DNA from 2 places in the Altericista sp. CCNU0014 genome. Region 2 is predicted to be linked to the other one. Evidence: riboswitches for the same ligand, from Rfam matches in the RefSeq annotation. Region 2 holds a riboswitch; the other holds the start of a gene.
What was found. Region 2 has a riboswitch for cyclic di-GMP ahead of R6H26_RS24710 (hypothetical protein). Riboswitches for the same ligand answer to the same signal wherever they lie in the genome.
Positions count from the first base shown of each region.

Region 1: another riboswitch for cyclic di-GMP. It lies ahead of R6H26_RS16970 (glycosyltransferase family 2 protein); the one in region 2 lies ahead of R6H26_RS24710 (hypothetical protein).

Region 1 covers NZ_CP137338.1:3,559,992-3,567,425, forward strand. The annotation lists gene R6H26_RS16935 (ABC transporter ATP-binding protein) at 1-538, opposite strand, end outside; gene plsY (glycerol-3-phosphate 1-O-acyltransferase PlsY) at 768-1,463, opposite strand; gene R6H26_RS16945 (hypothetical protein) at 1,561-2,340, opposite strand; gene R6H26_RS16950 (hypothetical protein) at 2,765-3,106, shown strand; gene R6H26_RS16955 (hypothetical protein) at 3,103-3,297, shown strand; gene R6H26_RS16960 (DUF4351 domain-containing protein) at 3,336-3,530, shown strand; gene R6H26_RS16965 (peptidylprolyl isomerase) at 3,527-4,639, opposite strand; cyclic di-GMP riboswitch class I at 5,138-5,230, shown strand; gene R6H26_RS16970 (glycosyltransferase family 2 protein) at 5,380-7,389, shown strand.
Region 2 covers NZ_CP137338.1:5,175,521-5,182,954, forward strand. The annotation lists gene R6H26_RS24700 (methylenetetrahydrofolate reductase) at 34-939, opposite strand; gene trpS (tryptophan--tRNA ligase) at 1,107-2,117, opposite strand; cyclic di-GMP riboswitch class I at 2,600-2,694, shown strand; gene R6H26_RS24710 (hypothetical protein) at 3,018-3,770, shown strand; gene R6H26_RS24715 (cation-transporting P-type ATPase) at 3,920-6,685, opposite strand; gene R6H26_RS24720 (universal stress protein) at 6,757-7,434, opposite strand, start outside.

The DNA of each region.
Region 1 (7,434 bases), 1.6 Mb from region 2:
TGGGCACCACCGTCAGCGTGATCAGCGCTAACCGCCAGTTCATGACCAGCAATACGATGGCGATAGTCGCCAGCGTCACTAAAGAGCTAATCACCTGAACCAGGCTAGTCCCCACAAAGGTACGGATTTGCTCGATGTCGTTGGTGACGCGGGTGAGCAGTTGCGAGGTTTGGGCTCGATCGTGATAGCTAAAGCTCAGGTTTTGGATTTTGCTAAAGATCCGGTTGCGCAGGTCGTAGGCAACGCCTTGGGAGGCGGCTTCAGCCCAGAAACTTTGACCGAAGTTAAAGAGCCCGCGACCGATAGCCGCCAATACCATTGCACCGGCACTGTACAGTACGACCTGGAGGTCTTGTTTTTGAATCCCCCGATCGATTCCCCACCGGAATAACTGCGGAGTGATAGCATTGGCTGCCGTCAGACAGAGCAAACTGCCCAAAGACCCGAAGGAGAGCCAACGATAGGCCGATAAACTCTGAAGCACTCGCAGCAGCGAATGCATGGGAGAGGAATGCGGGCGTTCGGGATGCTGGAACAAGGGAATCTAGCCTTGGAGGGACGAATTGAAAGGAAGAGTCTCTCTGGTTTTAGCGTATCTTTGACCCTGAGGATTGCAACATCTTAAAATTAGCGAGCGAAAGAGGCGACAGTCATTCGTTCGTCCCTAGACCTATTTTCTTGTTTTTAGCCTAAATTCCTCAATATCCGGCAATATAGGCACTTTTTGAGATCTTCGACCGTTGACGACAGTCTGAAAAAAACGATCGCTATACGTCTGGATTTAGGTCTCGATCTGCGCGTTGCTGGCCCAGTCGCGGTTCGGTGCCAGCCCATAGCCGTTGGATATTGCTGCGGTGACGTATCACGACATAACTGCCTCCCACAAGGCCCAGAAGTACGTAGGCCAAGGGTTGGTGGAGCGCCACCATCAGCAAAGGCACCGAACTCACGCTCAAGATGGAACTGAGAGATACAGTTCGAGACAGGGCAAGCACTACGGCAAATATTCCAAAGGCCGATAACCCTACCTGCCAATTGAGTGCCAGCAACAGTCCCAAGCCCGTCGCCACAGATTTCCCCCCCGAGAATTTCAGCCACACAGACTTGCTATGCCCCAACACCGCCGCAAGTCCTGCTAAGACTGCAATCCAGGGGAACCATTGGGTGGGGTCAACCGTTGAGGGGGCCCAAGTCAGGAAGGAAGAGCTGGGTTGGTAGACCAGTTGAGTGAGGGCGATCGCCGCTGCCCCTTTGAGCATATCTACCGCTAAAACCGTCGCTCCAGGTCCTTTGCCCACAACCCGCAATACATTGGTCGCCCCCGTCGAACCCGACCCGTGGTCGCGAATATCGATGCCCTTGAGCCAGCGGCCCAAAATGTAGCCTGTAGGAATAGACCCTAGCAGATAGGCAGCAATCAATAGGGCAGCATTGCCCAAACTCCAAAGTGCAATGAGCGGCATGAGGGGTTCCTAACGCTTACGATGATGTCATCCTATTCTTTCATAGGCTGGACATCGCCGTTTTGGGATTGAGCCGAGAGCGTTGCGAAGGCATGCTCTATTTCCGCTTCTTTCCTTTGCTAGAGGCTTTCATCGCTCCTCCAAAGCCTCCAGCCGATTCTCTAAGTTTTGTCGCTTTAGCCTCTAGGTGCTCGGCATCGACATAGTTACGAAGCTCGTAAACGTCCGATCGGGAGAGCGACCCTAACGCATGCTGCACCTCTATCCAATCCCCAGCCATTGAAGTATCTACTCGCTTGGCAGAAAAGGCTGCTTCAATGAAGGGTGCGGCTTCTCTCGCTTCAAGGTCAATGAGCGCACAGATGAGCGCGCCATTCAGCTCTCGGCTGTTTTTGGAGTATTGACCCAACTGCTGAATCAACCCGCTGAGACACTCGTCGCGGGCTGAAGGATGTTTGTGTTCCATTTGGACGAGAATCTCAGCACTCATCCATCTAGACGAAAACATATTCTTGGGGTTAGCCAAAAACTCGGCCACATCTGGAATAGCAGTTGGGCCGATCGAACTAAAAACCTCTGGCATCTCTTCGCGAAACCAATCGCTATCGTCCATTTCGTTGAAAATGGCTATAAGGGGCTTAATCGCAGCTTCGGCTTTCAGTTGACCGAGCGATCGCCATGCATGGACGGGTGCCCAGACTTCTAAACTCTCGGAAGCAGCCCAATTCAAGTCTGAGTCGGTCGCCATCCGAATCAGCTCTGGAATATCTGCTGCTGTCAGGTTAAATTGCGTCAGGTAATCTGCCCACTTTCTTCCATGGGGTTCTCCGACGCTGAGGAGTGCATCAACTGGTGCGGCGTAAGTTGTTTGAACCATCGCTATTGATTCCTCTTTGGTTAAACTTACAGCGACGAGAGAGCTTTGGGCTTTCTCGTTGCAGAAAACCAACTGTGGCTAAGACTTCATTTTGAAGTTCTTCCGCTTGCTTTTCAGAGTATTTTATCGGAAGACTGCTGAAACTCTAGCAAAACTGGGACACCGTCATGAGCGCATGGAACTTCTGCTGAACGAGCCAAGCATTTTTGATGAATCTGCTTCGTCATGACGGTTCTGAGCATTGAGAAGCTGGAGCGTCGTCATGCGGTAGAGCAATGAGACTGCGGCAAGGAGGCTCTCAATCGGTTCTCGATCTAAGGCGATCGCCCCAATCTTTGCTTAACGTCGGCAAACATTTGCCTTTGATTTGGCACCAGTTGCTGTATTTTCAATATTGAAATGGAGAGGTTGATATAGAGAATTAATGGCTCGGCTTCCCGAAGAAATAACAACCGTAGTGCTAGAGCTACAGCGAAGGCTGTTAGGAATTCTTCATCAGGCTACAGCATTGAGTTTCCTGATTTTAGAACGGTACGGCGAGACAGAAACAACTCTCACCGACTTAGAACAACTGGATAACACCAGAGACCGAGCAGATGCTTATTATTCCCGATTTTTCACGATTCTGCGAAGAATTTCCGAAGCCCAGCCCATAGTCGACTCTGCTATGCTGGATTTACTGATGGTTGCCGCAGAAGAACAGGTCACAGTTAATGCTTTAGAAGCAACCCTTGCAGAAACAAAACGGGATTGGAATCTTCTATGACTCAGCAGATCTCACCACCAGATCTTGAAACCGTAAAACAGCGCGCGGCTCAGGTTCAAGACATTTGCACACGGGCCGATGCAAGCATCTTGATTTTGGATGACCTAATTGCCCAGTTAGAGCAGAATATGCGTTCTTCTTCAACCTATCGCTATCGCTTGAATAAAGCAAAGCATCTCCTCAATCTATGATCTGAATTTAGAACGAGCTTTTCAGCTCAGCTAGCACTCTGCGATCGCCTTCTTCGCGCGATCGGCTCCACCTCAATCTCTGTGGCAAAGGATCGCATAGGGTCTTTTGCTGGAGAGGGAGAAAGGCGGAAACCGTCATTCTTCGTCAACTTAACCGATGCGTTGGAGAGATTTCGCCCGCACTGCAATCTCAGATTCAATCGTTGACCCTCGATCGAGATCGATTGCTTTAGGCCACCTTAGGCTTTACAAAGTTTTCAAGTCCATCAACCACCTTCGCCGATACAATCTTGTCGCCTTCTTTGATTTCGCCTAACACCTCTTGCCCCGACACCACGTAACCAAACACCGCATAACGACCATCTAAAAGATTGCGCCCTGCTGGGGTCAGTTCTGGCTCAAACAAAAAGAAGAAAAACTGCGAAGACGCTCCATTGGGGTCCGTATCTGGCGGTGCCATCGCCACTGCACCGTACGCGGAAAAGGGCAGCACCGGATTGTCTAAATAGCGTCCCGCTTCCTCCAAAGTGGATCCGTAAAACGGAACCTTATCGCCTTGGACCAAAATTTCCATCGGGATAGATCGATATTTCCCGCTGGTGGGGTCTACAAAGCCAACCTCAGGACCTTGAGGGTCGCCAGTTTGCAGCACGTAGGATTCTTCAGACCGGGTAAAGGGAAGACCATTGTAAAAACCGCGCTGCACTAGATCCACAAAGTTGCCCGCCGTGACCGGAGCGCTATAGCCATCGGCGACGACAGTGAGGGTTCCTTTGCTGGTTTCGATGGCAACCGTCGCTCTTCCCTTAAGCTGGGGGAAGGTGTCGTAAGCTTTTGGGACTTCGTAGGGAAATTTTTCGACCATGGAAGCTTCTAAGGTGCCGATGGTATCCAGCACCTCATTTTTCTTCTCGTTGAGTCGTTCGCCATCCTTGGCCTCCGTAATGGATTTCAGATCTGTCAAACCCGTCGATATTTTGTCAATTAATTCCGTGGCCTGCGATCGCCGCGACTCCGGAACGCTAGCTAGAATCTCGTCCTTGTGCCGGCTCAGCGTGGTTGTGGCCTTGGCGACATCGCCATTAATGGCAGACCATCGCCTGGCCCGGATCTGAGGGGTAATATCTTCAATGCTGCGCTGAACTTGGCGAATGGAGTCGTTTTCAAAGGGCAACGCCAGCCGCAACAGCGATCGCGGATCGGTCACGGCATTACCAGGGGGCAGGGCCGCCACCAAAACTCCTGCCTGGGCTGGCAGACACAGCGCAAAACAGAGTCCAAACACCAGACAAGCATAGGAGCCGAGCCGAACTGCTCGTTTTAATCCGTTTAAAGTAATCATGGGATGAGGCAAATCTCTCGTTAGCGTTTGCGGCGTGCATTAAGCACCTCAGCAGGACCTTTCGTCCCTCAGATCCACTCTAAACCATCGAGTTACCCAGACCGCTACTATTTATTGAGAAGGTTTACCTAGAAAGCGTTTCGGCAGCCAAAATCGCGCAAAAAATCGAGGGCGATCGCCTCTTGCCTTCCGCCGCCTCAGGGCCAAGACAATTCCCCTTAACCGCCTCTTTTGGCGCACCAGATTCGTGCCTGAAGGTTTATATCATGGTTTCCACACAATCCTTAAACTGATTGTTTTGTATGGCTTTCAGACAATCTGATGTATCCTTTTCCCAGCAATGACCGGAGGATGTAGAACCGCATCCGCAATCCTACGGACACCTGAGCGGATAAATCCTCTCAAAGTCTCGTAAATTCTCGGTTTAACCCACGATGGATAAGACCCTATATTGAATTCATTGATTGGGCTGTCATACCCCCCGTATAGCCCACGTAGTCCCCGAAAAGGCAAGTTGTTCCGAAAGGACAGCGCGCAAAATAGCAGACCTAAGCCAATAAGCATTAGGGTATGGATGCTGCTAGTGTCGAAGGGACTTTCCTTCTTCTCCATCCACGAACACGCAAGCCCTGACTCGCTTCGTTGTTCTCCATAACGACAAAGGCGGCAAGCACCCACAGATTGCCGATCCAGAATCCGATCGGTGCAGTCGTTACCTTCGGTTTCGTCATTGAGTCGCTATGCCCCTAACACCCCTGGATTTGGACAACATTTTGGCGATCGTGCCTGTGCTCGACGAAGCAGAGACGATCGCCGAAGTCGTTCGTCGGCTACAGGATCGGGGTCTAAAGCATATCAGAGTCGTCGATAATGGCAGTACCGACGACAGCCCACAGCAAGCCGCTATTGCCGGGGCAGAAGTCTTAGACGAACCCGAAGGCGGCTACGGTCAGGCCTGTTGGCGGGGACTCCAAGCCATGCCCGCAGAAATTGAATGGATTTTATTTTGCGACGGCGATGGCAGCGACGACCTCAGCCAACTCCCGCAATTTTTCGAGCACCGCGATCGCCACGACCTCATCCTGGGCGATCGCACCGCTACGGCCCAAGGCCGTGCCGTCCTCACCCCCGTTCAGCAATTTGGCAACCGCCTAGCCACTCAGCTCATCCAGTGGGGATGGGGGCATTCCTATCGAGATCTCGGCCCCCTGCGCCTGATCCGGCGATCGGCCTTAGAACAAATTGCCATGCAAGATCGAGCCTTTGGCTGGACCGTAGAAATGCAGGTGCGCGCCGTAGAACTGGGGCTGCGGATCTGCGAATTGCCCGTGGCCTATTCCCCGCGTCAAGGCGGACAGTCAAAAATCAGCGGCACGTTAATCGGCAGTTTTAAGGCAGGCCGCTTTATTCTGGGCACCCTCGCGCAGCTCTACGGACGGCGTCTGCCCCAGTTTCCCTACTGGCTTTGGCTGAGTACGCTATTCCTAGTCCTAGGCTGTATTTTGATGCAGCCCTACGGCAATTTTAGAGAGGTCGCAACCCTGCATCGCTTCTGGATTGGGGCTGGAGTCATGGGATTGGGGTATATGCTGTCCTGGCCCGTAAAGCACCTTTCCGCCGGATGGTTTTGGGGTGTTGCCCTCCTCGCGCGGCTGCTCTTGTTTCCCATGGTCCCTGGGGATGACCTATGGCGATACCTCTGGGAAGGGCACATTCAAAATCTTGGATTCAATCCTTTCCAGTTGGCACCCAACGCGCCAGAACTGGAAGCTTTTCGCACCGTTTGGTGGCCCCAAATCAACCATCTCGATGTATCCGCCATTTATCCTCCCCTTACGCAGTTCGGCTTTCGCTGGCTGGCCGCGCTTTCCCTCAACGCGAGTCTCTTTAAGGCGGCTTTTGTGCTGGCAGATGTGGGGGTCTGTTGGCTGCTCTGGCGTCGGTTTGGCGCGGCAAAATCCCTCCTCTACGGATGGAATCCCATCATCCTCTACAGTTTTGCGGGGGGAGCGCACTACGATAGCTGGTTTATTTTGCCGCTCGTGGCAGCTTGGCTGGTCGCCGATCGCAATCCGCGTGCATTGGACTGGCTCTGGAGTGCGGTGCTCGTCGGGGTCAGCGTGGCGATTAAATGGATGTCTCTACCGATGCTGGGATTTTTGATTTGGCGATCGCTCTGGGAACGGAAGCTTTGGCAAACGGTCTGTATTGGGCTGGCTGGCCTTCTGCCGATGGCCTTGTTTGCCCTACCCTTTTGCAGCGTTAACAGTTGTCCGCTCGTTCCGACGGGTTCTGTCTTTGTTTCCTACGGGCGCAGTGCGGAGTTTATCCCCCATTTTGTAGCCCAGGTTTGGCCGTACTCCCTGAAGGCGAACTGGATTTTTGGGGTGCCTTTGGCGTTCTACGTTATCTGGTTGGGGTTGCGGTCGAAGCGGTTTCTGTCGTTTGCGGAAGGGTACTGGTTTGGGTTGTTATTGCTGACCCCAATCGTCCATTTTTGGTACTTTACCTGGATGATTCCCTTTGCGGTGCCCAGCCAAAATTGGGGCGCGCGCTGGGCGAGTTTATCGGCATTTATTTACTTCGCGTTGCCGTCCCGTCTCCCCGATTGGCGCTTGACGGAGCCAGAGCGGCTTCTGCTGTGGCTGCCCTTTGTGTTGGGATGGCTCTGGAGCGCTTGGAAAACGAGCCGCGATCGCCCGAAGATATTGGGAGCGAATGAATTCGAATTGCGATCGCCATCTTCATGACCGCTGGGCGATCGCCATGCACCAAGAGTCTGCACTTTCCAACAC
Region 2 (7,434 bases):
TAGTTTGCAATTTCTTACGCTTTAGCCGCTGGTTCAAAGCAGTTTTGGCGCGATAGGCTCGATCCCTGCCAAGTCCAATATAGGCGGAATCAAGTCTTCTCGTCGGACTGCCATCATATGGACGCCCTGACAGAGATCGGCAGCCGCGCGCACTTGTTCGGCGGCGATCGCTATCCCTTCTTGGAGCGGATCGGCGGCTTTTTCTAGGCGCGCGATCACCCAATCGGGGATAGTGACGCCCGGTACGTTACGGTTGATGAAATGGGCATTCTTTGCAGATTTCAATAAAAAGATTCCTGCCAAGACGGGCTTTCCGTAGGGTGCAGCAATTTGGGTCATAAATTTCTCAAGGCAGTCGAAATCGACAATCAACTGACTTTGAAAAAATTGAGCGCCAGCTTCAATCTTGCGCTCAAAGCGTCGCTGCAAACTGGACCAGCTTGCCAGCTGCGGATCGATGGCCGCGCCAGCAAATAACTGGACCGCGCCGTCGGGCAAGGGTTTATCGTTCGCGTCCAGACCTGCATTGAGCTTTTGAATGGTTTGCAACAGGCGGACGGACTCTAGATCGAACACGGCCCTCGCTTTTGGATAGTCTCCAGCCGCGATCGGGTCGCCTGTCAAAGCCAGTATGTTGCCGATCCCGAGCGCTGAGGCTCCCATTAAATCGGCTTGGAGCGCAATGCGGTTGCGATCGCGGCAGGCCATCTGGCAAATGGGTTCGAGGCCATGCTGTTGCAGGAGAATAGCAGCGGCAAGGGAAGACATCCGCATGACGGCGCGGCTGCCATCCGTCAAGTTGATTGCATGAACTCGGCTTTTAAGGTGTAGGGCCTGCTCTAGCATGTGTTGGGGGTTTCCGCCTTTAGGGGGCGCAACCTCAGCCGTGATCAAAAAATCTCGGGATTGAATCGCAGTTTTCAAGATCGATGTCGGCATCTGAGTTAGAGAAGAAGAGTCAACTGTCATTGGCGCGAGGATGAGGATGAGTAGCCTCGCAGACGAAGCAATGAGCCGAACGAGACGTCAATGAGTGAGATGAGTGTATCAAAATAACTTGCAAACGTCGCTTCATTGCAGCCCTTGGAATAAAGGAAATCGTGCCGCTAGAGAGTTCTGGTGTAGCCTAGGGCATCTTTGGCCGCTTGGAGCGTCTGCCGAGCTAAGACTTCAGCTCGACCGCGTCCCTGCTGCAAAACGGCCTCGAGCTGGCTGCGATCGCCCATCAGGTCGCGATAGTTGGATTGAATGGGTTGGAGTGCCTCAATGATGGTTTCGGCGAGTAAGGGTTTAAACTGTCCCCATCCCATATCCGCACATTCTGCGGTCACGTCTGCCTTGGATTTTCCAGACAGCAACCAATACAACGTCAGTAAATTCTGGCACTCGGGCCGTTCCGGGTCGTCGAACGCCAGCCCGCGCACTGGGTCCGTTTTGCACCGCTTTACTTTATTGCGAATCGCGTCGGGAGAATCCAGGAGGTTAATACGGCTCTGCTCCGAGGGATCGGACTTGGACATTTTCTTAGTGCCGTCCGTCAAGCTCATCACCCTCGCGCCCTCGGGGCGAATGAGGGGTTCGGGAACTTTAAGGATGGGGGCTTTAGGATGGCCGAACTGGAAGTTAAACCGGGCTGCAATATCCCGAGTGAGCTCTAGGTGCTGCTTTTGGTCTTCCCCGACGGGGACGAGATCGGCTTGATAGAGCAATATATCGGCAGCTTGCAAAACCGGATAATCGAGGAGTCCAATGCTCACCTCTTCGCCCTGCTTGATCGCTTTCTCCTTGAATTGAATCATGCGCTCCAGCCAGTTGAGAGGCGTGATGCAGTTAAGCAGCCATGCCAGTTCTGCATGGGCTGAAACGTGAGATTGAACAAAAATTGTGGTGCTATCGGGGTCTAATCCGCAGGCGAGGTAGAGCGCCGCTAGGGTATAGGTATTTTCGGCTAGGGTTTTAGGGTCGTGGGGGACGGTAATGGCGTGCAGATCGGCAATAAAGAAATAGTTTTCATACTCATACTGTTCGCTGACCCAAGTCTTCAGAGCACCTAGATAATTGCCTAAATGGAGGCTGCCCGTCGGCTGTACCCCTGAAAGAACGCGTTTTTGTCCCATACTTCAAGATTCGATTAGACGAGAAATCAGCAGCAGCAGGCGTGGGTGTTCCGAAAATTTAGATTCTCGGACTCGTGGAGGCTCATGCGCTCAAACGATGGCGGACAGGTTCAGATTATTAGTTTACGTGAATTTAAGGACTCAAGCCTACTGGGATTTGTCATTATGAGCCTTAGCGAAAAAATCTTTGCCTGCAGTCAGCCTGCAATCTCTAAAGGCCCAAGGGCTTGGGATCGATTTTAGTCATGAAACCCTAACAAAGCTGCAAAACCTTAAGAAGCAAAGATTCTGAGTTATAAAAAAAGGCGCTAACGCTTGTCGCTCTGGTGGGAGAGCACAGAGATCGCTCCGCAAGATCGCGGAAATGTTGGAGTAGGGCATCTAAAGAAAGTCCAGTAGATTTACGGTATGAAAATAGACCGTTGAGTCGCTATATTGAATACGTTGATTGGGCTGTCATACCCCCCGCATGGCCCACGTAGTCCCCGAAATGGCAAACTTCTCCGAAAGGAAAGGGCGCAAATTAGCAGGCCTAATCCAAACAGCATTGAGGGGTATGGATGCTGCTAGTGCCGAAGGGACTTTTCCTCTTCTTGACAATGAGCGCCGCGCGACGAGGTCCGCTTGCTGCTCTAAATAAAAGGCGATCGCCTCTAAAAATTTCCCGAATTGAGGTTGACGGTCGTTCGAGTTTTGACAAACGACGAGTCTGTTTGGGCATCAGCAAGGTCGAGTCAAAACAGAACCTTTTTTAGGTCGATCCGTTGAATTTTTTACCGCTTGCCGATCGGTTCCTTTCTAGTTCATGCTAGCTTTGACGACTGTTTCTATTCTCGTAATACAGCTAATATGCGATCGCTTATTTTAACTCTAGCTTGCCTGTGCTTGGCCGGCCCCGCAATGGCCACCACTTGTGAAGAAAGCTTTCAGAAAAAGGGCGACTTCCTCGACGGAAGTGCTTTTTCAGCGCGAGTCCAGGTTGAAGGGGGCACGGTTGAAAAAGCATTTTCTCAGTTGCGTCCTATTTTGGCGCGCGATGGCATCAAGACGCTCAGTTCCGATATCAGCACGGGCGTACTGAAGGCCGAAAACCCCGCGACTCTATTTCAGCGCGCTTTGCCAATTGACGTGTTTGCCTCTGTAGATGGCACGCTGCTCAATGTAGAAATGGTTTTTACCCTCCCCAGCGGGGTGGGTGCAAGTCGAGAGACGGTGAAAAAACACCTGTGCGGCGCGCTCAATCAATTGTTGCCCAAGGTCGATCTGGCCGCGACACCACCCGTGAAAGCTGATTCGGCGACCATTGCGGTTGAGGCAAAGATGCTGGCCAAACAAGTGAAGGAGTCGGCGAATAATCCCGCTCGACTGCGGGTAAATTTTATCGGCAAGATCTTTGAGGTGAGTGGAAAGGTTCTCAGCATCGCGGAGAATGCTAGCTCCTATACGGTGGCGTTCGATGGCGACCCACTTGTCACGGGTAAAGTCTCGACGGAAAAAGCGAATCGCACGACCGTTCTGTGTGCGATGGCCAAAAACCAAGATGCAGCAGTTGCAGCGTTGCAGCCCGATCGACGTGCGACTTTAGTCGGTCGCTTCCAAGGGTTTGACAGCAAAGCGAATACCATTCAGCTCCAAGACTGCATCGGACGCTGAGGGAGAAGGCTCCTGCCGATGAAGTCTAAAATTTAACTCAGCAATCAAATTCACAGAAAGAGAGTTAGAACTTTCAGCCTTTGTCTCTTCCCCTGTGACCCGCTCCCAATGCTACCCCTCGCGATCGCTTAAACGATTCGACTGCATGCTTATGCTTCATCGGCTTGCGGATAGCGACTGCGACCTACCCTTGCTTGGGGCGGGTCGATGGCATTAGCGAGTATCGCCGTTGGAATCATTGGCAATGCTGGAATCAGGCAGATCAGCCACTGGTTCAAAGTGAGGGGTGCAGTGGCGAATAGGGTATTCATGACGCTTACCTGACTGAAGAGAATTTGTAGCACGATCGCGCTGACGATGCCAATGATGATGGCTGGCGCGTTGGTCATCGCGGTCGACTGGCGACGGAATCTAGCGACCAAGCTGATGCCTAACTGACTGATACTCAACAAGTAAACGATTCGGGCGGCAACGAGCGCTTGAATGGCCATAGTCCGAGCCACTGCTACATAACCCGTTGTCGATTTTGCCCACTCAAAGATACCGAAGATTAGCAGCCAGTTGAAGATAGAGACGATCGAGATGCGGCGAAGGAGATTTCTCGATAATAAAGGTTCCTTAGGGTTGAGGGGTGGCTGTTGCATCACGCCTCTAGACTTAGGCTCAAAGGCAAGGGGAACGGTCATGGTCACGGAGTTGATCATGTTCAGCCACAGTACCTGTAGTGAAAGAATGGGAAGGTCTCTCGCCAATAGCGCGCTGATCAAAATGGTCATTGACTCGCCCCCATTCACAGGTAACAGAAAGGCGATCGCTTTGCGCAGGTTTTGATAGACGGTTCGCCCTTCTTCGACGGCGGCAGAAATGGAGGCAAAATTATCATCGGTCAGTAGCATCGCCGCCGCTTCCCGTGCCACGTCCGTTCCTGCTTTACCCATGGCGATGCCAATATCGGCTTGCTTGAGCGCGGGGGCATCGTTCACGCCATCGCCCGTCATGGCTACCACTTCACCCTTGGACTGTAATGCTTCCACAAGCTGCAATTTTTGGACGGGAGCAACCCTAGCAAATACATCGCCCTCCTCAACGGCCTGAGCCAATTGAGAATCGTCCATTTGTGCCAGGTGCTGTCCTTCAAATGCCATTACCTGAGCCGATTTTTGAATGCCCATGCGCTGGGCGATTGCCCTAGCCGTCGTAATGTGATCGCCAGTAATCATCTTGACCTGAATTCCTGCTGAGTGACAGACTCGTACTGCTGCGATCGCCTCTGGACGGGGTGGATCGATCATGCCTTGCAATCCCAGAAACACCAATCCGGTTTCCAGATCGTCGTGGTCGATGGCATGCTGATGGGGGTTCACTTCTTTTCTGGCAAAGGCAAGCACTCGCAAGCCCTGAGCCGCCATGGTTTCTATCGATTTCTCAATCAGGTCGCGATCGAGGGAGATCGCCTGACCCTGAGCATCCCACATCTGCGAACAGCGGCTCAAGATCGCTTCCACGGAACCTTTGACATAGATCAGGCGTGGCGAAGCGTCCTGCAAGGTCGCCATATACTGATATTGGGATTCAAAGGGAATTGAATCCAATCGCGGCATCGAAGCAGCCAATCCAGACTGGCTGAGTCCAGCTTTTTGAGCCGCTGCAATCAACGCGCCCTCAGTGGGGTCGCCCACCACCGACCATTCGTTGTCTGTTTGGTCTAAGCGAGAATCATTGCAAAGCAAACCCGCTCTTAAACAGTCTTCTAAAGTGGGAGTGAGTTCATCTCCATCTGAGCCTCCCGTGATGCTGTGGGCGGTAGGAACGATCTCTCCTTTGGGACTGTAGCCGCTACCGCTCACCTCATACACCTGTCCGCCTGCATAGATGCGCTGCACCGTCATTTGGTTTTCTGTCAGCGTACCTGTCTTATCCGAACAAATCACCGTAGCGCTCCCCAAGGTTTCCACCGCTGGCAGCTTGCGAATAATGGCATGGCGGGCGGCCATTCGGTTGACCCCAATCGCCAACGTAATCGTAACGACAGCCGGAAGGCCTTCGGGAATGGCACTGACCGCTAAAGCAATGGCGGCCTCAAACATATAAACCCAGGATTCGCCTTGCCCCAGCCCGATCGCAAACGTGAGGGTCGCCAGGGTCAAAATCCCGTAAAGCAGGGTCTGACTGAACTTGGCAAACTTACGAGTGAGGGGGGTACTCAGACTGACACGCTGTTCCATGGATTGCGAGATCTGACCCACTTCGGTGGCATTTGCTGTGGCAACGACGATGCCTTTGCCCTGACCGAAGGTGGCAAAACTGCCTGCGTAGGCCATATTATTGCGCTCTGCCAAGGGAGTATTGTTCGGTAGTGGCTGGGTTGATTTATGCACTGGAACGGACTCTCCCGTCAGCGCAGACTCATCCACCTGTAAATTCCGAACGCTCAAAAGCCTTAAATCCGCCGGAACCTTGTCCCCCGAAGCCAGTAACACCACATCTCCGGGTACCAAATCTGGCGACGGAATTCGCAGGATTTGCCCATCCCGGAGCACCGTCGCTTCGGTGATCACTGCTTTTGCCAACGAGGCGATCGCCCCTTCAGCCTTGGCTTCTTGAACGTAGCCAATGACGGCATTGATCAGCGTCACCCCCCAAATCACTGCCGCATTAACCCACGAACCCAAAAATGCTTTCACACCACCTGCTAGCAGCAGAATGTAGAGTAGCGGCTGATTGAACTGCAACAGAAATCTAAGCCAAGCAGGCTTCCCTGGCTTAAATTGCAGTTCATTCCAACCATATCGTTCGTAGCGTCGAGCCACCTCTTCCGCCGTCAAGCCCTTTTCTAGATCGCTGTTGAAGGATTGGAGAATCTCTTGTTCAGGCAATTCATGATGAGATGGCGATTGTAATTTAGCTGACATCATGACCTCAGCGGCTCTGTAAAATTCTCTTAATTCAGTCCTTTTGCTAATGTAGGATTCCGTTTTTTGTAAATTTAACGGGGAGAAGGGAAGAAGAGCACTGGACACCAGCTCAGGCGAAGTAACTCTGCCGCAAAGCTGGAAACAATCCACTCCTGAAATTTCCCAATTGTTCCGCTAGAAATCGCGATCGCGCTAATTTCATCCATTTGAGCCAGCTCTAAAATCTCGGAGAGCGGAGTTCCTCGACGAAAGTCTATGGTTACTTGTAAATTTGCTGCCTCTAGATCGACTTTTGCGTTGGAAAGAATGTTGCGCTCTGTCTGGGTAGGTATGCTATCCGTAACCCAACAGAGCATGCAGCGCTCCAGAAAACGACCAGCCTGTTTTTGAGCCAACTGCTTGACCTGTTTTACTAAAAAGTTAGAAGCTTCGCAGCCATCGTAGGGAATCAGTATATAGCGCAACAGATGCTGACAACGGAGCGTCAACTCCTCAGTCGTAAAGGCAGCAATTAACTGAGGACGGAGGATCAAGAGCGGGATAGTCGTTCGGCGAGATAATTCAGACATCGTGCTTCCCCTCAGTATGTCGATCGGTGAGTTGTGAATCTGGGAACCCAGCACGATCAATTCGGATTGATAGCTTTTAGCAACCTTAAGAATCGTCTGAACGGGTTGCCCTGATTGCACCTCAATTTTGACGTCTACCGTAGTGGGACTATTTTCAACTGCGGCTGTGAGTCGGGATTG